2 regions of the Micromonospora sp. BQ32 genome follow, and region 2 is predicted to be linked to the other one. Evidence: riboswitches for the same ligand, from Rfam matches in the RefSeq annotation. Region 2 holds a riboswitch; the other holds the start of a gene.
The links. Region 2 has a riboswitch for S-adenosylmethionine ahead of thrC (threonine synthase). Riboswitches for the same ligand answer to the same signal wherever they lie in the genome.
Positions count from the first base shown of each region.

Region 1 (15,286 bases), on a different contig from region 2:
ACGGCTCGGCCGACGGTTCGGCCGACCCCGCCACGACGCGGTTCCGTCGGCACCGCGCGGTGGCGTCGCTGATCTCGGCGGTCGCCGACCGGGGGCCGGTCCTCCTGGTCCTCGACGACCTGCACCGCGCCGACGGTGACACCCTGGACCTGTTGACCGCGCTGCTCACCGGCCCGCAGCCGGCCAGCGGGCCGGTGCTGATCCTCGGCACCTACCGGGCGACCGAGATCAGCCCGGAGCTGACCGCCACCCTGGCCCGCGCCGCCGGTCTGGAGCCGGTCCGGGAATACCTTGCCGGCCTGCCCGCGTCGGCGACCGGTGAGCTGGCCGGCGCCATCGTCGGGGCGGAACTGGACCCGGCCACCGCCCGGTCGATCCACCAGCGCAGCGGTGGCAACCCGTTCTTCGTCCGCGAACTGGCCCAGCTGTACGCGGGTGCGGGGGAGGCGGGGTTGGCCGCCGTGCCGCCCGGGGTACGCGACGTGATCCGGCACCGGTTGGCGCAGCTGCCCGCCGCGACCCGTACCGTGCTGCGGCAGGCGGCCGTGCTCGGGCGGGACCTCGACCCGGACGTGCTGGGCGCGTTGGCCGGTGACCCGACGGCAGCCCTGGACGCCGTGGACCGCGCCCTGGCCGCCGGGTTCCTCACCGAGCGGGAGTCCGACGGGCGGCTGCGCTTCACCCACATCCTGGTCCGCGACACGCTCTACGCCGACCTGTCCGCGCCGCGCCGCGCCACCTGGCACGCGTCCGTCGCCGAGGTGCTGCGGCAGCGGGAACCCGTCGAGCCGGCGGCCCTCGCGTACCACCTGCTGCGCGCCGGTGGGCCGGTCGCCGCCGCCCAGGCATCGACGTACGCCCGGGTGGCCGCCGAGCGGGCCGAACGGGGCGGCAACCCCCACGAGGCGGCCCGGCTGTGGGGCCAGGCGATCGACGCGTACGACCGCGCCGGTGGGGACGAGCCGCGCGGGCGGGTGACCGCGCTGCTCGGCCTGGGACGGGCGCTGGCCGTGACCGGCCGGTTGGCCGAGGCGCGGCGACGGCGCGCCGAGGCGATCACCGCCGCCGAGTCCACCGGCGACCCGCTGCTGATCCAGGAGGCCGTAGCTGGCTTCGACGTGCCCGCCAGCTGGACGCGCAACGACGACGAACTGCTCTCCGGGCACATCGTCCGAGCCGCCAAACACGCCCTGACCGCGCTCGGCCCGATCGGCTCGGCGCAGCGCAGCCGGCTGCTGAGCACCCTCGCGCTGGAGCTGCGCGGCAGCACCACCGACCGTGGCCGCCGCGCCGCCGACGAGGCCGAGACGATCGCCCGCGGGATCGGCGATCCCGGTCTGCTGGCCTTCGCGCTCAACGCCCGCTTCATGCACGCCTTCCACCGCGTCGGTCTGGCCGACGCGCGCGCCCGGATCGGCATCGAACTGGTCGACCTGGCCGTGCGGCACCACCTGGTGACCTTCGAGGTGCTCGGCCACCTCGTCCTGGTCCAGGCCAACTGCGCGCTCGCCGACCGGCCCGGCGCCGACGCGCACGCGCGCGCCGCCGACCGCCTCGCCGAAACCTACGAGCTGCCGTTGGTCGGCGTCTTCACCCGGTGGTACGCAGCACTGCGGCTGGCACTCGACGGCGACTCGGCCGCCGCGGCGCGGGCGTACCGCGCGGCTGCCGACCGGGTGAGCGCCGACGGCATGCCGGGGCTGACCCAGGGGCTGCTGCCACTCGCCCTGCTCGGCCTGTGGCTAGCCGACACCATCGGCGCCGACCGGCCGACCACCGGGCCCGGCGCTGCCGACCGGCTGATCACCGGGCTCGGCGTGGACGACTGGGCGGACCTGGACTGGGGTCCGCACGAGCCGTGGGTCCGACCGTTGCTGCTGCTCGCCGCCGACGACCGGGACGCCGCCGCGGCCGCCCTGCGGGCTCTTCCCGAGGGACCGCACGACCTGCTGCGCGAGGTGCGACTCTGCCTCGTTGGTCGGGCGGCGTGCGCCCTCGACGACCGGGCCACGATGACCCGGGTGCACGCCGAACTATTGCCGGCCGCCGACGAGCTGGCCGCGGGCAGTGGGGTGCTCACCGTCGGTCCGGTGGCCGGGCACCTCGCCGACCTGGCCGCCGCGCTGGGCCGGGACGAGGAGGCGGCCGAACACCGTCGTACGGCCCGGGCGGTGACCGCCCGCGCCCGCGCCACCGGCTGACCTCACCCACGGCCACGGCGACTTGCCGGTTTCCGCTGGAACCCACCGGCGGGTGCGGTCAGATGGAACCACCGGCGCGTCCACCGTCGGCCGTGGTCCGAGGGGGTACGCGTGGAGGCGCTCATCCTGATCGTGGCGCTCGGCGGCACCGTCCTCGTCGGCACCACCCTCGGCGGTCGGTACCGGGTCGCCCCGCCGGTCCTGCTCATCGCGTTGGGTGTACTGCTCGGGCTCACGCCGCCGCTGTCCGAGGTCACCCTGGAACCCGACCTGGTCCTGCTGATCTTCCTGCCGGCGATCCTGTACCGGGAGAGCCTCACCATCAGCCTGCGGGAGATCCGGGCCAACCTGCCGGTGATCGGGTTGCTCGCCGTGGTGCTGGTGGTGCTCACCATGGTCACGGTGTCGTTCGCCGCGCAGGCGTTCGGGGTGAACCCCGCCGCCGCCTGGGTGCTCGGCGCGGTCCTGGCGCCGACCGACGCCGCCGCGGTCACCGGCCTGGCCAAGCGGCTGCCCCGGAAGCTGCTCACCACCCTGCACGCGGAAAGCCTGATCAACGACGGAACCGCGCTGGTGGTCTTCGCGGTGACGGTGGGTCTGCTCAGCCACAGCGCCGAGCCGGGCGTGCTGGGCATCGGCGAGGAGTTCGTCGGCGCCAGCGTCGGCGGTGTCCTCGCCGGTCTGCTGGTGGGGACCGCCGTGGTGCTGATCCGCAAGCGGCTCGACGACCCACTTCGTGAGGGCGCGCTCAGTGTGCTGACCCCGTTCGCCGCGTTCCTGCTCGCCGACCTGGTGCACGCGAGCGGTGTGCTGGCGGTGGTGGTCGCCGGCCTGATGCTGTCCTACGCCGGCCCACGGGTGATCCGCGCCCGGTCCCGGGTGCTGGCGTACGCGTTCTGGGACCTGACCACGTTCCTGATCAACGGTGGATTGTTCGTCCTGCTCGGCACGCAGATTCCCCGCGCGGTGCGCGGCATCACCAGCACCTCGCCGCAGCGGGCTCTGCTGATCGTGCTGGTGGTCACCCTGGTCGTCGTGGTCACCCGGCTGCTCTTCATCTACCTCACCGCGCAGTCAGCGCGGCTGCGGCGCCGCCGGATGGTGGACGACGACGGCCGAGGTCCCTCCGGCTGGCGGGTTGGCACCGTCGCCGGCTGGTCCGGTTTCCGGGGCGCGGTGTCGCTCGCCGCCGCCCTGGCCGTCCCGACGGTGATGGTCGATGGTCGACCGGTGGTGGAACGCGATTTGATCATTTTCGTCACCGCGTTGGTGATTGTGCTGATCATGCTCTTGCAGGGCACCACCCTGCCGTTGGTCGTGCGCTGGGCCGGGCTGAGCGGCGACCCGGAACGCGTCGACGAGGCCCGGAACGCCCGGCGGCGGGCCACCGAGGTGGGCCTGGCCGCTCTTCCCCGGGTCGCCGCCGAGATCGGCGCCCAGGAGGAAGCGGTGCGTCGGTTGGAGGCCGAGTACCAGCGGCATCTGGAGGACCTCGACGAGAGCGGTGCGGACACCGCCGAGGAGCGCCGGCTGGAACGCCGACTGCGCCTCGGCGTCCTGGCCCACAAGAGGCGGGAGGTCACCCGACTGCGCGACAACCGGGAGATCGACGACCTGGTGCTCCAGGAGCTTCAGGCCGCGCTGGACAACGAGGAGATCCGGCTGCTGGGGCGCGGGCCCAACGAGTGATCTGCGGCGGCCGTCCGACCGGCGCGGCTCAGAGCACCTGGTCGAGGAACTGGCGAAGCCGTGGATGCGCGGCCCGCTCGAAGATCGCCTCGGGTGGGCCGGCCTCCAGCACCACGCCCCGGTCCATGAACGCGACGGTGTCGGCGACCTGCCGGGCGAAGCCCATCTCGTGGGTCACCACCACCATGGTCATCCCGGCGGCGGACAGGTCGGCCATCACCCCGAGGACGCCCTTGACCAGCTCCGGGTCGAGCGCCGAGGTCGCCTCGTCGAAGAGCATCACCTCGGGCCGCAGCGCCAGCGCGCGGGCGATCGCCACTCGCTGCTGCTGACCACCGGAGAGCTGCGCCGGCCGGGAGTTCGCCTTGCCGGCCAGCCCCACCAGCTCCAACTGGGCCCGGGCGACCGCGTCCGCCTCGTCCGCACCGAGCTTGCGCAACCGGCGCAGCGCCAGCGTGACGTTGCGCAGCACGCTCATGTGCGGGAAGAGGTTGAACTGCTGGAACACCATGCCCACCCGCTGCCGCAGCGCGTCCGGGTCGTCGTCCAGCACGCTGCGCCCGCCCAGCAGCACGTCGCCCCGGTCCGGTTCGATCAGACGGTTGATGGTGCGCAGCAGGGTGGATTTGCCCGACCCGGACGGGCCGATGACGCAGGCCGTCGCCCCACGCGGCACCGAGAGGTCGACGCCGCGCAGCACCCGGTTCGGTCCGAAGGCGAGGTGCACGTCGCGTACGTCGAGGCTGACCGAGGTCGTGGTGGTGGTGGTGGTCATCGCCGATCTCCTTGCGTGGCGGCGTACGACGCGGTGTCGTCGTCCTCCTCGGTGGACGCGGGGGCCGGCCGACCGTCGCGCAGCCGCCGGTCGATCCAGTTGACGACGTGCGTCAGCGGGACGGTCAACGCCAGGTAGCAGAGCCCTGCCAGCAGCAGCGCCGACTCGTTGCCGGTGGTGGCCGCGTAGTCCTGCCCGATCCGGAACAGCTCCCGCTGGCTGGCCACCAGGCCGAGGAAGTAGACCAGGCTGGAGTCCTTGATCAGCGCGATGAGCTGGTTCACCCAGGCCGGCAGCACCCGCCGGATGCCCTGCGGGATGATCACCAACCGCATCGCGTCGGCCCAGGAGAAGCCGAGCGCCCGGGCGCCCTCCAACTGGGCGGCCTCCACCGACTGGATGCCCGAGCGGAAGATCTCCCCGATGTACGCGGCGGCGATGAGCGACAGCGCCAGGATGCCCAACGGGTACGGATCCGGCCCCCAGACCTGCATGCCCAGCGGGGCCAGCCCGACGCCGATCAGCAGGATCGTCGCGGCGGCCGGCAGCCCCCGGAACACGTCGGTGTAGACCCGCGCCGGCCAGCGCAACCAGCGGCTGCGGGAGATCCCGGCGACGGCCAGCAGCAGGCCCAGCACCGAGCCGAGCAGGGCGGCGGAGACCGCCAGGATCAGGGTGTTGGGCAACCCGACGGTCAGCATCTCGGGCAGCGCCTCGCGCATCGAGTCCCAGTCGAAGAAGGTTTCCCACAGGGTGCTCAACGGATCCATTGGTCGCTCCTCCTACCGCCCCGCTCGCTCGTCACCGGCTCAGGACGCGGCCGACGCGGACGCCGACGGGCCCGTCGGCGCAGCCGACACCGACGGCGTGGCCGACGTGGACGGGGCCGTCACCGTGCCGCTGCCCGGGGTGAAGTCCGCCGGGATCGGCCGGCCCGGGTAGTACTGCGCCTGCAAACGACTCCAGGTGCCATCGGCGATGACCTCGTCGAGGCCCTTGTTCAGCGCCTCGCGCAGCTTGTCGCTCCCCTTGGCCACGGCGTACGCCGTCGGTGCCGGGCTGAGCTGCTTGGCCGCCACGGTGATCTTGCCGTTGCTGTCGGTGGCCGACTTCTCGCCGATCTCCGCCGGGGCGATCCAGGCGTCGGCGGTGCCCGCCTTGAGCTGGTTGATCGCGCCGTTGTAGTCCGGCACCCGAACCGGGTTGAGCTGCTTGCCGGTGGCGTAGTCGTCCTGGACGGTGCCCTGCACCACCACGACCCGCTTGCCGGCCAGCTGGTCGAAGCTGGTGATCGGCGAGCCGGCCGGGACGTCCAGACCGAAGTAGCCGAAGTCGTAGCCGTTGCCGAAGTCGACTGTCTTCTTCCGGGCCTCGGTGATGGTGATCGAGGAGCTGCCCACGTCGAACTTGCGGTTGTTGACCTGGCTGAGCAGCGCGGAGAAGTCGGTGCCGACGAACTCGACGGTGAGGCCGAGCTTGCCGGCCACAGCGGTCAGCAGGTCGTTGTCGAAGCCGGTGAACTTGCCGTCCTTGAGGTACACGTTCGGCGGGGCGTCGGTCAGCGTGCCGGCGCGCAGCACGCCCGGCTGGGCCAGGCCGTACGGGTTGGCGGTGGCGTCGGACGAGCTGTCGTCGCCGCAGGCGGTGAGGGCGGTGGCGGCCAGGATCGTGGCCGCGCCCAGGGCGGCGGCGCGGGTCAGGGCAGGAAGGAATCGCACGGGTGTCTCCGAAGGGTGGTGTCTCGGCGCGCACGGGCGTGCGCCACCGACGGCGCGCCCGATGGGCGTACCGGTGGGGAGGAGTTCGGGAAGGGGGGTGCTAGAGCGTGATGCCGCGACGACAGGCGGCGCTGCACATTCGCATCATGTCCACGTGCCGTCGCCGGGTCAGTGCGGGCGAGGGTCGACCGGTGCGGGAGTCCGCGACGTCGGTCGGTGGGGCGGTGCTGAGGATGCGCATGGTTCTCCCGGGTCTGTGCTGACCTGGGTGCCAGGCCACGCTTGCACCGACGTCGTGCCGGTGCCTGGTCTTCACCCGGGGCACCCCACCGCGGAGGAGGGTTGCCGGCCAGCGAGCCGGGGCTTCGCGCTGGCGCTCATGACCTGGCCCGAGGCTAGCAGCACCAACGGGTGGGCCGTCCAGTCGTTATGACCACGCTCACCGTGCGCGACGGCTTGCGCAGGATCTCCCGGGTCACCGAGGCGATGGCGCCCTGTCCGAACGCCAGGTAGCGCAGGAAGTTGCGAACCGGGCCGCCCTCGGACCACTCGAAGTAGATGTGCGGACGCCGACGGCTGCGGTCCCGGATCTCCAGCAGCTGGGCGGCGAGCGCGGTGGGCACCGACGAGCTGGCCAGGCTGAGCACCGGGAAACGGCCGTCGACCACGCCGCCGCGGACCAGTAGTTCGGTTTCGAAGTCGGACGGGTCGGTGACCTTGACCTCGACGAAGATGACGTCGCTGTCGTCGGGGAAGTCGTTGTCCGCCATGGTCTGGGCCAGCTTGGCGCGGTACTCCGCCTCGTCACGTCGGTCGGGTTCGTGCGCGATGAGGCGGATCCGCCGTCCAGCCCGTTCGTCGATCATCCGGGCCGCGGCGGGGAGTATCCGCCCGATGGGCCGCCACCGTCCGTCGGTGCGCGGAACCCAACCGACGCCACGGCGGGTTTCGGGCCCAGGACAGGGGGGAAGCAGCGCCCCGGGCTGGAGGGGACGGCACCGGGGGAGGGGACAGGGCATGGTCGGCGGCCGTCGCTTCCGCCCGGGTGGCGGCTTCGGCCGCCAGCTCGACGAGTACGAGACGAGGGTCGGTGCGGCTCCGTCCGCGGAGTCGCCCGCAGCGTCCCACGGTGGCCTGGTGGACAGCGCGGTCTACATCCAAGGGCACCGGTTCGCCTCGCCGTCCGGCCTCGCCGAGACGTACCGCTGCCTCCAGGAGCAGGACGACGCGATGGCCTGGATCGGGTTGTACCGGCCCGACATCGGCCAGATCACCTCGTTGGCCCGGGAGTTTCGGCTGCACGACCTGGCGGTCGAGGACGCCATCAACGCCCACCAGCGGCCCAAGCTGGAGCGGTACGCGCACACCCTGTTCGTGGTGCTGCGCGCCGCCCGCTATGACGACCTCCGGGAGGAGGTCGAGTTCTCCGAGCTGCACCTGTTCATCGGGCCGGGCTTCGTGGTCACCGTCCGACACGGTGAGGCACCGGACCTGGCCGCGGTGCGGCGGCGGATGGAGACCGAGGCGCAGATGCTCGCCCGGGGCCCGGAAGCCGTCCTGTACGCGATCCTCGACCAGGTCGTCGACGGGTACGCGCCGGTGGTGGCCGGACTGGAGAACGACATCGACGAGATCGAGACCCAGGTGTTCGGCGGCGACCCGAACGCCAGCCGGCGCATCTACGGCCTCAGCCGCGAGGTCATCCAGTTCCAGCGGGCCGCCCGCCCCCTGCTCAGCGTCCTCGACGCGCTGGCCGACGGCGCCGGTGCCGCCAGTGCGGACGAGGAGTTGCGCCGCTACCTGCGCGACGTGACCGACCACCTGACCCAGGTGGTGGAGCGGGTGGACGGTTTCCGGCACCTGTTGCAGAACATCCTCACCGTCAACGCCACCCTCGTCTCGCAGCAGCAGAACGAGGAAATGCGCAGCCTCACCGCGGCCAGCTACAGCCAGAACGAGGAGCTGAAGAAGGTCTCCTCCTGGGCGGCGATCCTATTCGCTCCCACGCTCATCGGCACCGTGTACGGCATGAACTTCGTCCACATGCCGGAGCTGAACTGGCGCTTCGGCTACCTCTTCGCGCTGCTGTTGATGCTGCTGGTCTGCGGCACCCTCTACGTGATCTTCAAGCGGCGCGGCTGGCTCTGAGTCGCGCGGCCGGGAGTCACTCGATGCCGCGCAGGATGTGCCGTTCGTCCTCGACGTCGTCGTCGCCGGCACCGATCCGGCCGAGCAGTACGGCGGCCGCCCAGATCGTCAGTGGGGTGGCCGCCCCGGTCATCCCGCCGCCGGTCCGGTCGTCCCGGGTCTGGCTCCGCTCCGTGCGCGGTGGCCTGCGCTGAGCCTGCATGGGCCCTGCCTCTCCTCGTCGAAGCCGCCGTGGGCGGCGCGGGGTGACCCCGCGCCGCCGGGCGAACCGCTGCGAGCAGCCCACCACCGGTACGACAGCCACTCGAACCTTCCCACGCCCGGGCGCATCCGCACCGCTTGTTTTCGGGTTTCCGACTGTGACCCGCCAAACCGGACATTACGGATCGACGGTCAGGGCAGCGGGTGGGCGATGCCGCGCGCGTGGTCGGTGAGCGCCGCGCCGACCACGGTCGCGGCCAGCGGCAACACCTCCAGGCAGCGGCGCACCGCGGCGGCCATCAGGGTGTTCGGCACCCGCATGGAGAGCGTGCAGTGCGGCACCCAGCGCCCCGGCTGGTAGTGCTCGGCGAGGGGGATGCCGGCGGCGGCGAGCCGGTCGTGCACCAGCCGGTGGTGCGCCAGCAACTCCGGGGTGGGCGCCGGGCCGAGCCAGAGCACCCGACCGACGAACTGGCCGGCGTGCTGGAAGTCGAGCCGCAGCGGGGCGGCCACCACCGTCCCCTGTAACGCCTCGGCGACCTGCTCCGGGTCGAAGCGGGGCGAAACCGCGAGCGAGACGTGCGGACGGTGGCGCTGCTCCAGCAGCGAGCGCATGCTCTGCACGCCCTCGGCCTCCAGCGCGTCCCAGAGCACCCGGATCCGGCGGGTGGCGTCCGGGTCCAGGTACAACTCCACCGCGGCGACCATTTGATCACCGTAGCGGCCGAGGTTTGCGCCCCCGGATCCGGCGGTACCTGGTCGGAAACCGACCAGGAAGGCGCACCCCGTGGACGTGAGTGACCTGCTGACCGAGGCGTACGACCGGCTGCCCGACCTCGTCCGTGCGGCGGTCGACGGCCTCAGCCCCGAGCAACTGCGCCAACAGCCTGGGCCGGGCGCCAACTCGATCGGCTGGCTGGTCTGGCACCTCACCCGGGTGCAGGACCACCATGTCGCCGACCTTCTCGACGCCGAGCAGATCTGGGTGCGCGGCGACTGGGCGGGTCGGTTCGGGCTCGCCGCCGACCCCGACGACACCGGCTACGGGCACTCGCCCGCTCAGGTCGCGGCGGTGCGGCCGGAGAGCGCGCAGGCGTTGGTCGACTACTACGAGGCGGTCGCGACGCGTACCGGAAGCTTCCTCGCCGGCCTGCGCCCCGCGGACCTGGACCGCGTGGTCGACGAGGCGTGGGACCCGCCGGTCACCCTCGGCGTCCGGTTGGTCAGTGTCGCCGAGGACGACCTGCAACACGTGGGCCAGGCCGCCTACGTGCGCGGCCTGATCGAGGCCGGCTGACCCGTCCTCTCACCCCTTCCGGGTGAACCGGGCTCACCCTGGTGCGGGTGATCCTGCGGGAAACCGTGGGGAGGGGACCGAATGGGCGCGACGGCAGAGCAGTACCTGCGACAGCTGGACACCGGTCGGCGGCCCGACCTGCCGGAAACCACCGCGGGGACGCTGCGGCTGGATGTCCGCGACGACGGCAGCACCGATCACTGGTATCTGACCATCGCCGACCAACACGTCCGGGTGGCCCGCTCGGCCGACGACGCCGAACTGGTGGTGCGGGCCGACCGGGAGGTCTTCGACCGGATGGCCCGCGGCGAGCTGCATCCGGGCGCGGGCCTGCTGCGTAACGAGCTGACCGTGCAGGGCAACATGCGACTGCTGATGCTGCTGCGGCGAATCTTCTCCGGGCCGGACGGCGCCCGCCACCCGCACGAGCTGGGCCGGGTCGCGCTGGTGGACCGGGCTGCGACGACGGTTCGGGGTGAGCGGTCGTGAAGCAGGAGATGGTGCACGTCATCGCGGGCAACCTCTTCGCGACCAGCGACGCCCAGGGCGACATCGAGGCCGATCCGCAGGCCCCGTCCGGACTCTTCGCGTACGACACCCGGTTTCTGTCCCACTGGGTGCTCAGGATCGACGGTGAACGGATCAACGCGCTCTCCCGCGACGACCTCTCCTACTTCGAGACCCGGTTCTTCCTGGTCCCCGGTGCGGCGAGCCACTACATCGACGCCGACGTGTCGATCATCAGGCACCGCTCGGTGCACGACTGCTTCCACGAGAACATCACCGTGCTCAATCACTCGTCGCAGCCCGCCGAATTCACCGTCCGGGTGGAGATGGCCAGCGACTTCACCGACATCGTCGAGGTCGGGCAGCTGCGGCAGCGGCCCGTCGAGGTCACCGCCGACTCGACGAACCAGCAACTCGTGCTGCGCTACCAGCGGGACCGGTTCGTCCGCAAGACCACAGTGCGCAGCACCGTCCCCGCCGAGGTGGACGAGCAGGGGATGACGTTCCGGATCCGGATCGCGCCCGACGGGAAGTGGGAGACCGACCTGCACGTGAGCGTGACCATGGGCGGCGAGGACGGCCGGGATCTCCGCGCCGACCTGCAGTCGCACCAGCAAATTGTGCGGACGGGGATGCAGGAGGACCTGGCGCAGTGGTTGGACCGGGCGCCGCAGCTGGTGGCCGAACGCAAGGGCCTGGAAGAGCTCTACCAGGGCAGCCTCGCGGACCTGGCGGCCCTGCGCTACAGGCCGCTGTCGTACCGCGAGCGGGTGCCGATCGGTGGTCTGCCCTGGGCGATGGGGTTGTTCGGACGGGACGCCATCATCACCTGCCTGCAGACGATGGCGTTCACCCCCGAGCTGGCACCCGCGACGCTGCGGATGCTGGCGCTCATGCAGGGCGGCCAGCTCGACGACGCGTTGGACGAGGAGCCCGGCAAGATCCTGGCCCACCTCCGCTACGGCGAGACGGGGGCGTTCAGCGACCGGGCCAGCGCGCTGTACTACGGCGCGGCGGACACCACCCCGCTCTTCGTCGTCCTGCTCGACGAGCACGAGCGCTGGTCCGGTGACGCGGACCTGGTCCGCGAGCTGCGCCACCCGGCCCGGATGGCGCTGGACTGGATCGACGAGTACGGCGACCTGACCGGCGACGGCTACGTGCGCTACCAGCGCCGCAACGAGCGCGACGGCACGATCAACCAGTGCTGGAAGGACTCCCCGGACGCCATCGTCGACGCCCACGGTCAGCAACCCGCCTTCCCCCGAGCCACCTGCGAGTTGCAGGGCTACGCGTACGACGCGAAGCGGCGTGGCGCCCGGCTGGCCCGGGAGTTCTGGGGCGACCCCGCGTACGCCGACCGGTTGGAACGGGAGGCGGCAGCGCTGAAGGAGCGCTTCAACCGGGACTTCTGGCTGCCCCACCGGGAGTACTACGCGTTCGCGCTCGACCCGTACGGCGAACCGGTCGATGCGCTGACCTCCAACATCGGGCATCTGCTCTGGAGCGGGATCGTCGCGGACGACCGCGCGGAAGCGGTCGCCGAGCACCTGGTCGGGCCGCGACTGTTCAGCGGTTGGGGGGTACGCACGTTCGCCGAGGGGCAACGCACGTACAACCCGGTGGGCACCCACCTGGGCGCGGTGTGGCCGTCGGACAACACGCTGATCGCCGCCGGGTTGCGTCGCTACCGCCTCGACACGCAGGCGGCCCGGATCGCGGCCGGTATCTTCGACATGGCACAGACGCTCGGTGGCGCGGCGCCGGAGATGATCGCCGGCTACGAGCGCAGCCTGACGACCTTCCCCGTCCAGCTGGCGACGAGCTGCCGCCCGCAGGCGTGGTCGTCGGGAGCGCTGCTGATGCTGCTCGGCACCATGCTGGGCCTGCGACCCACCGGCGACAACCTGCTGGTGAACCCGGCGGTGCCGGAGGGCTTCGGTCGGCTGGAACTGCTGGACATCCCGGGCCGTTGGGGTCACTCCGACGCCTACGCGAGAGACCGGACCACCGAACGCCGGCAACGCCTGCGGTGAGGCCCTGGAGCGGCGCTCAGCCCGGCGACGGTGGGCACCGCGGTCAGCCCATGGTCTTGGCGCCGTCGATCGACTCCCGCAGGATGTCGGCGTGCCCGGCGTGTTGGGCCGTCTCGGCGATCAGGTGCAGCAGCACCCGGCGGACGGACCAACTCGCCCCCGGCTCGAACCAGGGCGCCAGCGGCAGCGGGTGCGCCGCGTCCAGGTCGAGGGTGGTGATCAACTCGTCGGTCTGGTCAGCCACCTCCTGGAAGCGCTCGACCAGCCCGGCGAGGGTCTCGCCCGGTGCCATCTGGAACTGGCCGACCCAGTCGACCTCCTCGCGACCCATCGCCTCCGCGCCGCTGACGGCGAAGAGCATCCACCGGTGCTCGACGCCGGCCACGTGCTTGATGAGGCCGCCGAGGCAGAGGCCGCTGACGGTGGGGCGGGTGGCCGCCTGCTCGTCGGTGAGCCCGTCGACGGTGTGCAGCAGGAAACCGCGGTGCCTGCGCAGCGTCTGCAGGAGATCGGTGCGCTCACCGGTGAGTTGCTCGGTGCTGGTCATGCCGCCACCCTTCATTGATGTCCACCCTGTGCCACCGTAGGGCCAGGCACCGACACTTTCCGGGACGACACTGGGTCGACGGAAGACCCGCCAGCGGTTGCCGATCCGCGCCGCTGGCGGTCCACTGAATGACATGGGTGTGATTAAGGTGGGCACGTCGTCCTGGGCGGACCAGTCCCTGCTGCGCTCCGGGTGGTACCCACGCTCGGCCAGCACGCCGGCCCGCCGGCTGGGCTTCTACGCCAGCCAGTTCCCGTTGGTCGAGGTGGACACGTCCTACTACGCCATCCCGGTGCCGGAGACGACCCACGGCTGGGTGGACGCCACACCGGACGACTTCACCTTCGACGTCAAGGCGTTCAGCCTCTTCACCGGTCACCCGACACCGGTCGCCGTCCTGCCCCGGGACCTGCGTCCGGCCGCCGGCCCGAGCCGGATCCGCCGCCGTGACCTGCCGGAGCGGACGTACGACGAGCTGTGGGCCCGGTTCCGTGCGGCCCTCGACCCGATCGCGGCGGCCGGCAAACTCGGGGTGGTGATGTTGCAGTTCCCCCCGTGGCTGGTGCGCAGCCCCGCAGCCGAACGCCGGATCGTCGAGCTGGCCCAGCGCTGCCGGCCGTGGCGGGTCGGTGTGGAGCTGCGGCACAGCTCCTGGTTCGACGACCCCGCCATGGCGGACACTCTGGACCTGCTACGCGCCCACGACCTGTCCCTGGTCTGTGTGGACATGCCACAGGGGCATCCGTCGTCGGTGCCGCCGCTGCTGACCATGACGGCGGAGCCGGCGATCGTCCGGTTCCACGGTCACAGCGACGCCTGGGGCGAGGGCGACAAGCAGGAGAAGTTCCGGTACGCGTACGCCGAGGACGAGCTCCGGCACTGGGCCGGGCTGCTGGCCGAGTTCGCCGACCTCCCCGACGAGCTGCACGTGCTGTTCAACAACTGCTGCGCCGGGCAGGCCCAGCGCGACGCCACCCGGCTGGCGCAGCTGCTCGCCGAGACGATGGTCGCCGACCAGGCCGTCCCGGCGACCGGCTGACCGCCGCACGGGCCACCGGGCCGGGTGCCAGTCCGCTCAGGACCGTCGGCCCCGGCTGCGCAGGGCGTCCTGGGTCGACTCGCCGATGTCGGCGTCGTCGGGGAAGCTCCGGCCGCTGGGGGCGGGATCGGGTGGGGCACCCGGTCCAGCCATCGTCGTACGGGTCGGCTCGACCGAGCCGAAGCCGTGTCGTCCCGCCGGGTCGGACCGGCCCGCCGGGGCACCCGCGCGCCGCTCGCCGCGCCGTTCCTCGGGCACCGCGGTCTCCTCGCTGCCCTCGTCCATCGGTGAGTCGTCGCCCGTGCCCCAGGGCGCGTCGGCGTCGAAGCCGTCGCCGGTGCCCCACGGCTTGGTCGCCTCCGGCTCCAGCCGGTCGTTGTCACCGCTGCGTCCCTTGTGCGCCGTCATGGCCACCCCGCTCGTCGGTCCGCCGCCACGGCGGACGATGTGCCGTCCTCGGGCCGGGACTGCCCGCCCGGGCGCGGCGCACGACATGTCGCCGGCACGCCGCTGCGCGCGCCGCCGTCGCTCCGGTGCGCGCAGGGCCGGCCAGCGCCCCGCCGTCGAGGTGGCGGCGGGACGCCGGTCGGCCCGACGTTCAGCGTCCGGCCATCGCCATCGGCCGCTTGCCGTTGCTCATTCCCAGCTTGATCATGCTCTTCGAGGCGCCCTTCATCCCACCGGCGCGACCGAGCATGCCCCGGAACACCTGGCCGGGCTTCTGCTGCTCACCCATGTACGCGGTGACCACGACCAGGGTCCCGGTCAGCGCCGGAATGGCCCACTGGAGCAGCTTCATCTGTCGCTGCGACGAGGCCACGCTGGCCGGGGTCTGGTGGTTCGGCTCGGTGGCGCCACTCACCGACGGGCCGCCGGCCTTCTCCAGCCGCATGCCGAGCAAGCGGCTGTAGCCGGTGACCGCCAGCGCGCCGATGGTCAACGCGGTCTTGATGGTGCTGGCCCGGGCGACGCCGGACTGGGCCGCCACCCGTGGGCTCTCGGTCACCAGCTCGCCGACGGCGCCGGCCAGGTGGGCGCCGATCGCGGCCGCGTTGACCGGGGTCCACTTGGACCATCCGGCCGAGGCGACCGGAAGCCGCTGGGTCGAGTCGCTGATTTTGGCCGCTG
Region 1 covers NZ_JCADBI010000003.1:146,841-162,126, forward strand. The annotation lists gene AC5L30_RS07670 (ATP-binding protein) at 1-2,201, shown strand, start outside; gene AC5L30_RS07675 (Na+/H+ antiporter) at 2,313-3,890, shown strand; gene AC5L30_RS07680 (amino acid ABC transporter ATP-binding protein) at 3,919-4,665, opposite strand; gene AC5L30_RS07685 (amino acid ABC transporter permease) at 4,662-5,435, opposite strand; gene AC5L30_RS07690 (ABC transporter substrate-binding protein) at 5,475-6,383, opposite strand; SAM riboswitch class IV at 6,657-6,768, opposite strand; gene AC5L30_RS07695 (hypothetical protein) at 6,779-7,249, opposite strand; gene corA (magnesium/cobalt transporter CorA) at 7,401-8,531, shown strand; gene AC5L30_RS07705 (hypothetical protein) at 8,548-8,733, opposite strand; gene AC5L30_RS07710 (2'-5' RNA ligase family protein) at 8,925-9,440, opposite strand; gene AC5L30_RS07715 (mycothiol transferase) at 9,520-10,029, shown strand; gene AC5L30_RS07720 (SCP2 sterol-binding domain-containing protein) at 10,111-10,518, shown strand; gene AC5L30_RS07725 (amylo-alpha-1,6-glucosidase) at 10,515-12,572, shown strand; gene AC5L30_RS07730 (DinB family protein) at 12,616-13,119, opposite strand; gene AC5L30_RS07735 (DUF72 domain-containing protein) at 13,253-14,158, shown strand; gene AC5L30_RS07740 (hypothetical protein) at 14,195-14,566, opposite strand; gene AC5L30_RS07745 (hypothetical protein) at 14,757-15,286, opposite strand, start outside.
Region 1: linked by a shared signal. The riboswitch ahead of AC5L30_RS07690 (ABC transporter substrate-binding protein) and the one ahead of thrC (threonine synthase) in region 2 are both predicted to bind S-adenosylmethionine.

Region 2 (15,286 bases):
CGCCGTACTACGCGTGGCCGGGCATCGACGTCCGCTACACGCCGGCGGTCTGCGCCGCCCTCGCACTCGGCTACCAGCAGGACCGGACCGCCTGGAACATGACCGCGGACCTGTCGTACGACGGGTCGCCGGCGCTGCGGTCCACGGAGGCGGCCCAGCGGCGGCTGGCCGAGCAGGGCGTCACCGTACGCCGGGCGGAGCCAGCAGACCTGCCGGCGTTGACGGCGTTCGCCCGGTCCACCTTCGGCGGCACGTGGGATGGCGAGTTGGCCGGGTCGGTGGGGCGCGCCGGCGCCGGTTGTCACCTGGCGGAGCGGGACGGCGAGGTGCTCGGCTTCGCCGCGTACGGGTCGTCTCGGCCGAGCTGGTTCGGGCCGATGGGCACCGCCCCGGCCGCAGAGGGGTCGGGCATCGGTGGGGTGCTGTTGCGGCGCTGCCTGCGCGACCAACGGGCGGCGGGGCTGGACCGGGCGCAGATTGGCTGGGTAGGGCCGGTGCCGTTCTATTCGGGCAGCGCGGGCGCGCGGATCGAGCGGGTCTTCTTCCTGTACCGGCGAACCCTACCGACGGCATAACCGGGCAAACGGGACATAGATCCATTCGCCCGCATCGGCCATCGACGCCCCCTACCGTTTCGGTAGAGGAGGCAGCCATGACCACGGATGACAACCAGACCGAGGACGGCCCGCCGATCACCTGGAAACCGGTGGATGAACTCCCCGGCCAACTGCCGTTCGACCGGCTCGACTACGGCGACGCCGAGCAACTGGCCGAGATGACCACCGACGGTGAGTCGTCGGTGGTCGAGGAGCCGCAGGAGATGGTGGACGCGCCGATCCAGCTGCCTCCGCCGTACAACCGGGCACAGAAACGGCGCAACCAGCGCCCACTGCCGACCTGACGACGAACGGGGCGGACCGCGTCAGCGGCCCGCCCCGTTCGGTGTCGGAACTGGACTCAGAAGTCCATGTCCCCGCCACCCGGGCCAGCCGGGGCAGCCGGGGTCTTCTCCGGCTTGTCCGCGACAACGGCCTCGGTGGTGAGGAAGAGCGCCGCGATGGAGGCGGCGTTCTGCAGCGCCGAGCGCGTCACCTTGGCCGGGTCGATGATGCCCGCGGCCAGCAGGTCGACGTACTCGCCATTGGCGGCGTTGAGACCGTGACCCGCTTCGAGGTTACGGACCTTCTCCACCACGACGCCGCCCTCAAGGCCGGCGTTGACGGCGATCTGCCGCAGCGGGGCGTCCAGCGCGACCTTGACGATGTTCGCACCGGTCGCCTCGTCGCCGACCAGGTCGAGCTTGTCGAAGGCGGTCTTGCCGGCCTGCACCAGCGCGACGCCACCACCCGGGACGATGCCCTCCTCGACGGCGGCCTTCGCGTTGCGAACGGCGTCCTCGATGCGGTGCTTGCGCTCCTTGAGCTCGACCTCGGTGGCCGCGCCGACCTTGATCACCGCAACGCCGCCGGCCAGCTTGGCCAGCCGCTCCTGCAGCTTCTCCCGGTCGTAGTCGGAGTCGCTCTTGTCGATCTCGGCCCGGATCTGGTTGACCCGGCCCTGGATCTGCTCGGCGTCACCGGCACCGTCGACGATGGTGGTCTCGTCCTTGGTCACCACGACCTTGCGGGCGCGGCCCAGCATGTCGAGGCTGGCGGCGTCGAGCTTGAGGCCGACCTCCTCGCTGATGACCTGGCCACCGGCGAGGATGGCGATGTCGGTCAGCATGGCCTTGCGGCGGTCACCGAAGCCCGGCGCCTTGACGGCGACCGACTTGAAGGTGCCACGGACCTTGTTGACCACCAGGGTGGCGAGGGCCTCGCCCTCCAGGTCCTCGGCGATGATCAGCAGCGGCTTGCCCGACTGCATGACCTTCTCCAGGATCGGGAGCAGGTCCTTCACCGACGAGATCTTGCTGTTGGCGATCAGGATGTACGGGTCGTCGAAGACGGCCTCCATACGCTCCGGGTCGGTCATGAAGTAGGCCGAGATGTAGCCCTTGTCGAAGCGCATACCCTCGGTGAGCTCCAGCTCCAGCCCGAAGGTGTTGCTCTCCTCGACGGTGATGACGCCTTCCTTGCCGACCTTGTCCATCGCCTCGGCGATGATCTCGCCGACGGTGCTGTCGCCAGCGGAGATGGAGGCGGTGGAGGCGATCTGCTCCTTGGTCTCGACGTCCTTGGCGAGCTTGGACAGCTCCTCCGAGACGCTCGCGACCGCAGCCTCGATGCCCCGCTTCAGGGCCATCGGGTTGGCGCCAGCGGCCACGTTGCGCAGGCCCTCGCGAACCAGGGCCTGGGCCAGGACGGTCGCCGTCGTCGTGCCGTCACCGGCAACGTCGTCGGTCTTCTTGGCGACCTCCTTGACCAGCTCAGCGCCGATCTTCTCGTACGGGTCCTCGAGCTCGATTTCCTTGGCGATGCTCACACCATCGTTGGTGATGGTGGGGGCACCCCACTTCTTCTCGAGCACGACGTTGCGGCCCTTGGGGCCGAGGGTCACCTTTACGGCGTCGGCGAGCTGGTTCATGCCCCGCTCGAGGCCGCGGCGCGCCTCTTCGTCGAACGCGATCATCTTGGCCATACGGCGTTGTCCTCCTGGACACTCACGGGCCACCCGAGATGTGTGCCCCGGATGGGCCGCCTGGTGTACGCACCTTGGGACGTCGCCACCTGGCGACGACGACGTCCTTCGGCCGGGCCGGATAGCCCGCGACGACCGGCCATGTGCCGCCCCGGCGTCTCCACGCCGGCGCAACCTGGCCCCACCGTCCCGACCATTGGCACTCACGGTATGCGAGTGCCAATGACTTGTTTAGCACTCTCCCCTGCCGAGTGCAAGCACGATGCCGCCGCTCAGCCGAGTTCCGCAGCCAGTCCAGCGGTGTTCACCGGCGCCTCATGGGCGCGCTGCTCGGCGTACGTCACCAGCAGACCGACCATCTGGGCGAGGTGGGCCGGCAGGGCCAGCACCGCGGTGACCCCGATCACCACCACCGCTCCGGCCGCGGTGCCCGGCGACGCGAACGGATCCGCACCGAACGCGGAGGTGCCCACCCCCTCCAGGGAACTGGAGACCAGACTGACGACGATCACCGCCAGGGCCACCAGGGCCACCCGACCGAGCAGCAGGCCGAGCCGGTCGTGGAACATCCGGAACGAGCGGCCGATCGGGTTGCGGCGTTCGAAGAGATAGGCCGGGCCGGCCATGCTCAGCGCGAACGCCAGGTAGATGCCCGGCAGCACGCAGAAACAGACACCGACGCCGATGAGCAGGCTGATCAACAGGGTCCAGCCCCACAGCCCGAGCGCCCGACGAAGGCCGTAGCGCAACGCCGACTCCAGACTGGCTGGCTGGCCAGCGGCCTGCCGGGTGATCACCCAGCTGCCCGCGGCCCACCCGACGGCCTGCACCACGCCCACCAACAGACTGCCGCCGACCAGCACGAGAAGGAGGCTCCCCAACTCGGCGGCGAAATTGTCCGGCAGCGCGGCGCCAGGAGCACTCTCGGTCTGGGCGGCCCACTTCGCCGACGGGTCCACCCCGAGGGCGATCACCGAGAGCACCGCCGCCGGCAGCACCTGGGTGAGCAGCATGATCGGCACCAACTGCCGCCAGCCCCGACGCAGCGCTCCCCCGCACCGGTTGAACCATCCGCCGATGCCGGCACCGGGCGGCGTGACCAGGGCATCGTTCGGGTCGAACCCGTAACCAGGCGGGTACCAGCCGACCGGCGGCCCCGGATACCACGGCTGCCCGCCGTAGGGACCCGACCCGACCGGGTAACCCCCGGTGGGTGGGAACGCCCAGCCCTGCGGCGGCGGAGCCGCACCCCAGGCACCCTGCGCGGGATCCCAGCCGGGCGGTGGGGCAGCCTGGCCAGCCGGGGGCATACCCGACTGCCAGCCGGGCGGCCCGACGTCGCCAGAGGGCGGGCCAGCCGGGGGCGGCGCACCCGGCCCCCAGCCGGGCGGTGGACCGGACTGGCCGGGGCCGCCAGCGGGCGAGGACGGATCGGACGGGTCCGGCTCCCCCGACCCGGGGGACGGAGTGGGCGGGGGCGGCTGGTCGGTCATGAACGCTCCTCAGCATCGGCTGGAACGGTTCACGATCTTCCCGGCTGCGCGCCGCTGCCGCAGCCCCGACTCAGGGGCCGATCGGCCAGGAAGCTCAGCCGATGACGCGTACGTGCTCTGCCTGCGGGCCCTTCTGGCCCTGGGCAACCTCGAACTCGACCCGCTGACCGTCGTCCAGCGCCTTGTAACCGTCCATCTCGATGGCGGAAAAGTGGACGAACACGTCCTGACCGCCGTCGACGGCGATGAAGCCGTAGCCCTTCTCGGCGTTGAACCACTTCACGGTGCCCTGTGCCACGGTGCACTTCCCTCACTCTGCGCGGTCTTGCCTGACCCGGCGCACGGCGCGGCCGGGCGCCCCGACCACCGACTCAGCGATCGATGATCGCCATTGAACCAGGTGACCGAAATCGCACGTTACACGAGCAGTCACGGCCGCGCACGGCCAGAAATCGGACACACTCCGGGGGTGTCCCAACCACCCTGATTGGCCGGTTTCCCGATTCACCGGATTCGCCGCCGTCATTGCAAATGGAGGCCGGACCGCACGGCGCGCGCACGGTGACGGCAGGAGGGCACAGCTCACGAAACGACGCGTCCATCCCCTGTGGTAGGCATGCGGGCATGACCACGGACATGGGCTCATCGGCCGTGCGGCTCGCGGAGATCCGCCGGGTCCGACCGGAGGACGCCGCCCGGATGCGGGCGCTGCGCCTGGAGATGCTGGCCGACGCTCCGTTGGCCTTCCTGGAGACCTTGGCGGACGCGGCGGCCCGACCGCACAACGAGTACGCGGCCCGGGTCGCGTACACCTCGGCCGGTACCAGCAACGCGCAGTTCATCGCCGACCCGGGCGGCCGGCTGGTCGGCCACGCCGGTGGCACCACCGCCCCGAACGAACCCGGCCTGACCGTGATCTACGCCGTGTACGTCACGCCGACCTGGCGCGGCCGTGGCCTGCTCGGCGAGCTGATCGACGGGGTGGCCGCCTGGTCGCGAGCCTGTGGCCGACCGGAGCTGCTGCTGGAGGTGGTGGTCGGCAACGACCGCGCCTACCGCGCCTACCAGCGCCTGGGCTTCAAGGACACCGGCGTACGGGTCCCCCACCCCACCATCCCAGCCCTCACCGAACTACAGATGCGCAGAACAGCCTGACCCGAGGCAGAACCACTCTGATGCCCCCAACCGGAAGCGTCCGCGCCACCGCGCCCGAGGAGGGGTTTCCGGGGCAGCCCGACCCGCGCAGGGATCAAGCCTGACCGCCCGGAGCGGGTCGGGCTGCCCCGGAAACCCCAACCGCTACCGAAACTCAGACGTGCCGCCGAGACTGCACGATCCGGAACCGGTTGGCCACGTACGCCCCGTCCGTCAGCGCCGAGTTGGCCGCCGCGTTGGCCCCACTGCCGTGGAAGTCGGAGAACGCCGCCGACTGGTTGACGAAGACACCGCCGGTGAGGTTGCAGGACAGGTGCACCCCGACCTCGACCGCCACCGCCTCGGTCGCGTCCAGCACCGCCTCGTCGGTCGAGTAGACCCCGGCGGTGAGCGCGCCCTTCTCGCCGACCGTGCGGCGCAGCAACTCTAGGCTGTGCACGGTGGAGTCGGTCGCGATGGCGAACGAGATCGGCCCGAACCACTCCCGGCCGTACGTCTCCGCGTCGTCCGCGGTCAGCTTCACGATCGTCGGGGTACGCACCACCGCGTCGGCGTACGACGGGTGGGCGACGGTCCGCGACTCCAGCACCGGCTCGCCGACCTTGGTCACCTCGGCCAGCCGCTCCAGCACCCCGTCGTTGACGATGGCGCCGGTCAGCTCCACGCCTCGGGCCGGGTCGGCGGTCAGCTTGCCGACCGCGGCGGCGATACCGCCGGCCACCTCGTCGAAGCTCTTGTGCCCCTGGTCGGTCTCGATGCCCCCGGCCGGGATGAGGATGTTCTGCGAGGTGGTGCACATCTGCCCGCTGTAGAGGGTCAGCGTGAAACCGAGGTTGCGGCACATGCCGGCGAAGTCGTCGGTGGAGTCGATGACGACGGTGTTGAGGCCGGCCTTCTCGGTGTAGACCGACGCCTGCCGGGCGTGCGTCTCCAGCCAGTCGCCGTACTCGGTGGAACCGGTGAAGTCGACGATCCGGATGGAGCGGTGCAGGGCCAGGTCGCTGGCGAGCTTCTCACCGGGCGCCTCGGCCGCCAGCATGATCAGGTTCGGGTCGAACCCGGCCTCGGCGAGCACCTCCCGGGCGTACTTCACGGTGATGGCCAGCGGCAGCACCGCGCGCGGGTGCGGCTTGACGATCACCGGGTTGCCGGTGACCAGCGAGGCGAACAGCCCCGGGTACGAGTTCCAGGTCGGGAAGGTGTTGCAGCCGATCACCAGCGCCACCCCACGCGGCACCACGTGGAACGTCTTGGTCAACCGCAGCGGGTCACCCTTGCCGGCGGCCTTCTCCCAGCCCGCCGTGCCCGGGTGCCGGGTCATCTCGGCGTACGCGTACGCCAGCGCTTCCAGCGCCCGGTCCAACGCGTGCGCGCCACCGGCCTGGAAGGCCATCACGAACGCCTGCCCGCTGGTGAACTGCACCGCGTTGGCCAGCTCGAAGATGTGCTTGTGCAGCCGGTCGAGGATCTCCAGGCAGACGCCAACCCGGGCCTGCGGGCCGGCGTCGCGCCACGCCGGCAGCGCGGCGGAGGCGGCGTTGATCAGCTCGCCGGTGCCGGCGTGCGGGTACCGCACCGCCAACTCCACCCCGAACGGGCTCGTCTCGGTGGCCACCCGGTCGCCGCTGCCGGGCTGGTCGAGCGGAAAGTCACCACCGAGGTACGCCTCGAAGGCGGCCTTACCGTCGGCGGCGGCGGTCTCGCCGTACACCCGGGGGCTGGGGGATTCGGGGTAGGCGGACCAGTAGCCCCGCTCCGTGATCGCGGTCAGCGCACGGTTGAGGGTGTCGGCGTGCCTGTCGTACAGGGGATGCGGGGTCTCCGTCATGCCCGCCATCATGCCTGAGTCCGGTCCGCGAGCAGTAGCGCGAATGCCCGACAGCGGCTCATGCCGCAGTCGAGTTCCCGAGCAGAAGCGCCAATGGCCGACGGCACGGGGTTGCTCGCGGCGGCAGCGGGTAACCGCGGGCCTTCGGCCAGGGTGAGGACGGCGGGTGAGGATCACCGAGATCCGGGTGCACGGGGTCGCCGACATAGTCCTGCTCCTGCCGTTCATGCTCAGCAACATCGCGGTCTGGATGCTGCCGGTCACCGGTCGCGGCGGCCAAGCCGCGCGGGCGCTGTGCCGGCTGCTGGCCGCGACGATGACCGCGATGTACGTGCTGTCCACCGTCGGGGTGTCCCTCGACCTGATCGCCTGGCAGTGCGCGGCCTACCCGAGGTGTCTGGAGGGCGGCGGGAGATCTCCTGGCTGGGCGGCGTGCCGCCAGGGCAGCGGCTCGCGCTGCTGGCCGTACCGCCGATCATCGCGATCGTCCTGATCTGGCGGCTCGGTGCCCGGACCTGGCAGCTCCCCGAGGACAGCGACCAGGCGCCCGGGGTGGGTGCGGACCGGCTCGACGCGCCCGCCTTCTGGGACACCCGCAAGCCGCTGCGCCGCCTGCGCTCTGTTCACGCCGCGATCCGCGAGCTGGTCGAGCGCTTGGAACGGACGGACGGGTGATCAGCCGGGTCAGAGGGTGAGCTGCCAGTTGGTCCAGGTGTCCACCGGGCGAAAGCCAAGCTGCTCGTTGATCGCCACCATGTAGCTGTTGCTGGCGGCGTTGAAGGTGTCGATGACGCGTACCGCCGGCTCGTGGGTGAGCAGGTGGTGCAGGTTCTCCGCCTTGGCGATGAGACCGAGTCGGTGCCCACGGTGGGCCGGGTCGACGATGGTGATCTGCTGGAAGGCGTGCCAGTCGGTGGAGGCGCCCACGTCCAGCAGCGTCCAGGCCACCAGCCGCCCGGACGCCTGATGGCGCATCCCGAGGTGGTAGCGCCGCCGGCCCCGGGCGTCCAGTGCCCGTTCGTTGCCACGGATGCGCTCGGCGTCCACCTGCTCCGGCTCCCACTGCACGTCGCCCAAGGGCGCGTCCATCAGCAGCCGGCCGTCGAGATAGGCGATGTCAGCGACGTACTCCTGCGGGGTGGTCCCCTGCCAGCAGACCGAGTGATAGCCCTCGGCTCGCGGGCGGGCCTCGGTGAGCGCCGCCCGCAGCGCCACCCGATCGATCTTGCTGACGTCGAGCCGGCGACGCACGTCGGTGAGGGCGGGCTGGGCTCCGGCGGCGGCGGCGAACGCGTCGCCGGCCACGCTTCGGGCCGGCCCGTCGGGCAGCGCGGAGACGGTCATCGCGACGACCCGCTTGCGGCCGTGCTCGCGGAGCAGGCGTACGCCGTACTCGTGCAGGGCCCGACCGACGCCCCGGCGCCGCAGCTCGGGATGCACCGTCAGTTCGGCGGTGGCGTTGTCGGTGTTGTCGAGCTGCGGCAGGTCCAGTTGGAGGTAGCCGGCCGGCACACCGTCCAGTCGGGCCAATGCCCAGAGCGACTGGGTGCCGGGCATCGGCGTGTGGAACAGCGCGTCGAAGCGGCGCCGGCAGAAGGGAGGAAAGTCCGGCACGTCGGCGTCGTTGGCCGCCGACCCGATCCGGTACGCCTCGTCGACCGACGTCCGGTCGGCGCCGTCGAAGGACGCGATAGTGATGCTCATGCCGCTGAGGGTGCACCCGGGAAAAGCGATCGGGCCAGCGAATTAATCGCTGGCCCGATCGAACGTGGTCGGGAGGGACACTCGCACAACGCCTCCGGCGTTGGGTCGCAAGAACTTCAAAAGTCTTCGGCGAAATGCCCTCCCGCACGGAGCATCTTGCGCCGTCCGGTTCCTGCCGTCAAGTCCGTAGCGGCGGGTTTTCCACACTCACAGCGAAAATCCAGTTACCCGGTGGATCCGGCTGGTCCCCCAACCGGGTGGCCGCCCGTCCCCCACCCGGAGGGCGGCCAACGAAGCGCCGGGCCGGATCAGCCGAGGAGACCGGCGTCGCGGGCGGCCCGCAGCGAGGGCTTGATGTGGTGGGTCGGCCCGACCTGGCCGGCCACCGCGTCGATGGTCTTCAGACCCTCGCCGGTGTTGAACACGACGGTCTCGGCCGTCGGGTCGAGCCGACCGGACTCGACCAGCTTGCGCAGCACGGCCACGGTCACCCCACCCGCGGTTTCGGCGAAGACCCCGGTGGTACGGGCCAGGTCGCGGATGCCCGCACGGATCTCGTCGTCGTCGGCGTACTCCATCCAACCGCCGGTGCGGCGCACCGCCTCCAGGGCGTAGAGGCCGGCCGCCGGGTCGCCGATGTTGAGCGACTTGGCGATGCCGGTCGGCTTGACCGGGATGATCGTGTCGGTCTCGGCGTGCAGGGCGGTGGCGATCGGGTTGCAGCCGGCGGACTGCGCGCCGAAGACCTTCCAGCCGCCGGCCGGCGCCTCGACCAGGCCAATCTCCACCAGCTCGGAGAACGCCTTGTCAATCTTGGTGAGCAGCTCGCCGCTGGCCATCGGAATGACCACCTGCGCCGGGATCCGCCAGCCGAGCTGCTCGGCCACCTCGTAGCCGAGGGTCTTGGAGCCCTCCGCGTAGTAGGGCCGGACGTTCACGTTGACGAACGCGGTGTCCTCGAATTCGTCGGTCTCCACCAGCTCGCCGCAGAGCCGGTTGACATCGTCGTACGAGCCGTCGATGGCGACCAGTTCGCCGCCGTAGACGGCGGTGGTGATGACCTTGCCCTGCTCCAGGTCGCTGGGGATGAAGACCACCGAGGGCACCCCGGCGCGGGCGGCGTGGGCGGCCACCGAGTTGGCCAGGTTGCCGGTCGACGCGCAGGCGAACCGGGTGAAGCCGAGCGCCTTGGCGGCGGTGAGCGCCACCGAGACGACCCGGTCCTTGAACGAGTGGGTGGGGTTGGCGCTGTCGTCCTTGACCCAGAGCGGCGCGGTGATGCCCAGCTCGACGGCGAGGTGCGGGGCGGCCACCAGTGGGGTCAGCCCCGGGTCGAGGGTGACCCGGCTGACCGGGTCCTGACCGGCGGGGAGCAGGGCGGCGTACCGCCAGATGTTGTTCGGGCCGGCCTCGATCTGCTCGCGGGTGACGGTGGCCAGCGCGGCGGTGTCGTAGTCGACTTCCAGCGGGCCGAAACACTCGTAACAGGCGTGCTGGGCGGCGAGCGGGTAACGCGCCGAGCAGGCGCGACAGACCAGGGCGCGGGCCGGGCTGGCAGAGGTGTCGATGCCGGAGGTGACGAGCGTCGACGTCATGTCGAGAGTCCTCTCATCTTTCCCCGCATCGCACGGTGCGGCGGGGACGGAATTGGCACCTGCCCCGCGGGTCGCTCAGCGGTGAGCGCGCGGGGTGGTTGCCGGGGCGTCGTCGGGCCGTATCCCTCAGCCCCTCTGGATGAGGTATTCAGTTGTGCCGTCGAGTCTAGGCAAAGCCGGGCGTGGCCTCCAGGGCGGATCCCAGGGAGTGGGTCAGCGGGCGCTCACGGCCACGGGGTCGGTCACCGCGATCGGGTCCGTCACCGCGCTCGCTTGGGGCAGCGACGTGGCCCGGGGCCGAGCGGCGAGGTTCGCGGCGATCAGGGCGGCGATCGTGATGGCGGCCCCGACCAGTTCGACGGCCTCCGGGCGGTAGCCGCGGGCGATCTGCACCGCGAAGGTGGTCACCGGGACCAGGTTCATGAACAGCGCGGCGTTGGCGGCACCGAGTCGCTGCACGCCGGTGTTCCAGGCCAGGACCGCGATCACGGCGCCCACCAGCACGGCGTACGCCAACTGCGGGGCAACCGCCACCAGGTCGGCGGCGGCCGGCGCGTGCTGCCAGCCGACGGCGTCGGCGGCGATGCTCAGGACGAGCATGGCGGCCGTGCCGGAGAGCGCGGTCAGGGTGGTGAAGCGCAGCGGCGACCACTCGCCGAACCGGCTGGCACCGTGGGTGTAGATGCCCCAGCCCAGCACCGCGCCGATCATCATCAGCCCGCCGAGGCCGAACTGGCCGAGCCCGGCCAAGCTCCCGCGCGTGATCACCAGGCCGACTCCGAGGAGCGCCACCAGGGAGAGGGCCAGCAGGAGCGGCTTCGGGCGTACGCCGTCGCGAGCCCACCGAACGAGCTGGGTGATCACCGGTGTGGTGGCCACGAAGAGGGAGATCTGCTGCGGGGCGGCGTGTTCGAGCGCCAGGTTGGTGAGCAGGTTGAAGCCCGCGAAGCCGACCACTCCGAGCACCACCACCTCCAGCGTCCGGCCACCGTGCCGCAGCGCGCCGGCACCCTCGCGGAGCAGCAGGATGGCGACCAGGACGACGGCGGCCAGCAGGTAGCGCGCGGTGGTCAGGTTGAGCGGGTCGACCCGATTGAGCGCGCTGGCAAGGATCGGGAACATCACGCCCCAGCCGAGCACGGCGACCAGTGGGTACGCGGTGGCGCGGGATCGCATCAGCAACTCCAATGTTCGAGTATCGTCGAACCAACGACACCGACACTAGGGTGTTGTTCGATCGTTGTCGAACAAGGGTTACACTGGTCACATGGAGCCGCACGAGCCCGACCTGACCGCCGTACCGGTCACCAGCGTGCTGGCCGCACTCGCCGACGACGTGCGGCTACAGATCGTTCGGGCGCTCGCCGAGGGCGGCGAGTCCGCCTGCGGCACCTTCGACTTCGGCGTCTCCAAGGCGACCCGTAGCCACCACCTCAAGGTGCTGCGCGAGGCGGGCCTGACCCGGACCCGGGCCGTCGGCACCAGCCGACTGGTCCGGCTCCGCCGGGACGAGTTGGACAAGCTCTACCCGGGCCTACTGGACGCGGTCCTGACTCAGCGCCCGCCTGCCTGACGCCGCCCCACCCACGCCCGTCCGGCCACGACCCACCCGGCGGCGGGCGGGAGATGCTCCAGTCGCCCGCTTTGGAGCTGAATCGTCTACGACATCAGCGAAGAGGTGCGGCCCGACCGGGCGCACCGCCAGCCCTGACCGGGCACATCAACCGGGCACATCAACCGGGCACATCGGCTCGCCCTCGACCGGCGCGTCGCCGAAGCCGCCTCGTTGCGGCTCCGGCGACGCGTGGTGGAGGCGCTCACCGGCCCTTCGCTGGACGGCCGGCTGTGGTCAGACGGACACCGCGTCGGGCTCGGCCGCCGAAGCCGGTCCCGATGCCGATGCCGAGGGGGCGTCGGCGCGACGCCGGGCGAGCAGCGTGTCGAGGGCCCAGGAACCCGGGCCGAGCGCCGCGACCAGCAGGAACGACCAGCAGAAGAGTGCCGCCCGCTCGCCTCCGTTGTGCAGCGGCAGCAGACCGTCCGGCTGGTGCACCACGAAGTAGGCGTACGCCATCGAGCCGGAGGCGAGGAGCGCGGCGGGTCGGGCGAAGAGCCCGACCAGCACCAGCACGCCGCAGACCAACTGAATCAGGGCGGCCCACCAGCCCGGCCAGGCGCCGGGCGGTACCGCCTTACCAGTCATCGGGTTGCCGCCGAACAACCCGAATACCGAGGACAGGCCGTGCAACGTGAACAGCAGGCCGATCACGATGCGGAACAGGGACAGGATCGGCCCGCCGAGCCGAGAGACGTTCATGGCACCTCCATCGAAGCTAATGAATGAGTCTCGCCAATCGTGGGGCATCAAGGCATCGAAAAACATAAGTTCTTTGCTGGTGGGATAATCCCTCGTGAAAGCGGTGTGAACGAGGACGCCGAGGTCCCGGGGCGGTCAGCGGTGGAACGCCCACGTGCGCGAGGATCGGCGGATGATCTCTCGCGAGACGTCAACACGGCGGCCGGCCAGCACGGCGTCCGCGACAATCAAGGCGTTCACCGCGCTCAAGGCGTTCACGGCGGTGACGGCGGCCCTCGTGCTTGGCGCCTGCACTCCTGGCGACCATCGCGGCCCGTCCGGCGACCCCAGCCGACCGCCCACCGCGTCGGGGCTGGGAATAGGCCCGACCGCGAGCACCGAGCCGCCGGTCGAGTGCCCGGCGACCGGCGTTCGGATCCGGTCGACCGGCGGGGACGCCGCGATGGGTCTGCGCGCCCTCGGCCTGGAGTTGGTCAACTGCGGCGACCAGCCCTACCAGCTCAACGGCTACCCGGTGTTGCACGTGTTCGACGAAGCGCGCGAGCCGATCATGTTGCGGGTGGTCAACGGCGCCAAAGAGATCACCTTGGGCTTCGACCAACCACCCCGGAAGGTCATCCTCGCCGCCGGGGAGCGGGCCACCGCCGTGGTGCTCTGGCGCAACCTGGTCACCGACTCGACCGTGGTGGCCACCAACGGCGAGTTCCTGACGGCGGCGCCCGCCGCCGGGCAGCCGGCCGAAGAGGTGGACCCGGACGGGCCGATCGACCTCGGCAACACCGGCCGGATCGGCGTCAGCGCCTGGAAGAAAGCCGATCCGTCCACACCGGTGCCGACCCGGCCGGCCCCGCCGCCGGCACCGAGCGCGGTGCCGTCGTCGGTGAGCCCACCCGACAGCCGGCTGTGAGCCAGCCCGCTACGACGTGATGTCCTTGCGGGTGAAGCGCCAGAACGCCAACCCCCAGAACAGCGTCGCGTAGCTGATCGCCGAGATGCAGCCGCGCACCACATCGTCGGTCTGCACCGGAGTCGAGAGCAGACCCAGCCAGGCGGTGCTGAAGTGGGTGGGCAGGAAGTCGCGCAGCGCGCCCAGGGCGGTGATCTGGTCCAGGATGCTGGACAGGATCCAGAGCAGCACGGCACCACCCACCGCGCCCAGCGCGGCGTCCGTGGTCACCGACAGCAGGAACGCCAGACCGGCCACCACCAGCAGTACGACCGCCAGGTAGCCCAGCACGGCCAGCAACCGGAGCAGCCCCTCGGTGGGTTCCAGCTCGGCGGCGACCGTGCTGCGCAGCGGTGACCAGCCGTAGCGCAGGGTTCCGGCCAGCAACGCGGTGCCGGCCAACAGCAGCAGGGCCAGCCCCGAGTACGCGAGCGCGACCATCAGCTTCACCGTCAGCAACCGCGCCCGGGGCACCGGGACCGCCAGCAGATACCGCAGGCTGCCCCAGCTCGCCTCGCTGGCCACCGTGTCGCCGCAGAACAGCGCGACGACCACCACCAGCAGGAACGACGCCGACACGAAGATCGAGAAAAGGGTGAAGTTGAGCCCGCCGGAGGTGGCCAGCTCGACCAGGCTGGCGAACTCGTTACGACCGTTGTCGTCGTCACCGCCGGAATCGAACTGGAACGCGATCAGGATGATCAGCGGCAGCAACACCATGAATCCGAGCGCCAACTGGGTCCGCCGCCGGGACGCCTGCCGACGAAACTCCGCCACGAACGGCATGGTGGCCGACGGCCGGTAGCCACGGGCCTCACCCGCGTCAGTAACAACCATCACCGGTCACCGCTTCCCCGAGAGTTCTCGCCCACCAGGGCGAGGAACGCGTCCTCCAGGCGCCGCCGAGGCACCACCCGGTCCACCCCGATGCCGGCGCGCACCAGCTCCGCCACCACCTCGCTGCGGGCCGTGCCGTTGGTGTCGACCACCAGTTGGCCGTCGCTCTCCGGCAACACCCGAACCCCGTGCAGCCGGTCCAGCACCGCCCGCGCCGCCACCGGGTCGGTGACGTCGAAGAGCACGCTCGGCGACTCGCCCACGATCTCCTCCACCGGCCCGGACGCCACGATCCGGCCCTTGTTCACCACCACCGCGTGCGTGCACGTCTGCTCCACCTCGGCCAGCAGGTGGCTGGAGACCAGCACCGCTCGGCCGTCCGTGGCGTACCGCTGGAGCACCCGGCGCATCTCGGCGATCTGCGGCGGGTCGAGCCCGTCGGTCGGCTCGTCCAACACCAGCAGTTCGGGGAGGCCGAGCATGGCCTGGGCGATGGCGAGGCGCTGCCGCATCCCGTGGCTGTAGTTCTTGATCCTCCGGTGCACGGAGTCACCCAGCCCGGCGATCTCCAGCGCCGCGTCGAACTGCGCGTCCTCCCACGGCCGCCCGGTGGCCCGCCAGTACGCCTTGAGATTGTCCAGACCCGACAGGTGCGGCAGGAAACCCGGCCCCTCCACCAGCGCCCCGATCCGGGACAGCACCGGCGAGCCGGGCACCAGCCGACGACCGAAGACGTAGATCTCCCCGGCGGTCGGCTGGGTCAGCCCCATCAGCACCCGCAGGGTGGTGGTCTTACCGGCACCGTTCGGCCCGAGCAGACCCACGACCTGA
Region 2 covers NZ_JCADBI010000005.1:141,349-156,634, forward strand. The annotation lists gene AC5L30_RS12750 (GNAT family N-acetyltransferase) at 1-575, shown strand, start outside; gene AC5L30_RS12755 (hypothetical protein) at 653-901, shown strand; gene groL (chaperonin GroEL) at 958-2,580, opposite strand; gene AC5L30_RS12765 (hypothetical protein) at 2,853-4,073, opposite strand; gene AC5L30_RS12770 (cold-shock protein) at 4,168-4,371, opposite strand; gene AC5L30_RS12775 (GNAT family N-acetyltransferase) at 4,698-5,228, shown strand; gene paaN (phenylacetic acid degradation protein PaaN) at 5,383-7,056, opposite strand; gene AC5L30_RS12785 (hypothetical protein) at 7,223-7,549, shown strand; gene AC5L30_RS12790 (hypothetical protein) at 7,489-7,731, shown strand; gene AC5L30_RS12795 (GNAT family N-acetyltransferase) at 7,741-8,760, opposite strand; gene thrC (threonine synthase) at 9,069-10,355, opposite strand; SAM riboswitch class I at 10,366-10,501, opposite strand; gene AC5L30_RS12805 (DMT family transporter) at 10,569-11,531, opposite strand; gene AC5L30_RS12810 (ArsR/SmtB family transcription factor) at 11,623-11,928, shown strand; gene AC5L30_RS12815 (DoxX family protein) at 12,205-12,672, opposite strand; gene AC5L30_RS12820 (DUF4232 domain-containing protein) at 12,845-13,579, shown strand; gene AC5L30_RS12825 (ABC transporter permease) at 13,589-14,455, opposite strand; gene AC5L30_RS12830 (alpha/beta fold hydrolase) at 14,455-15,286, opposite strand, start outside.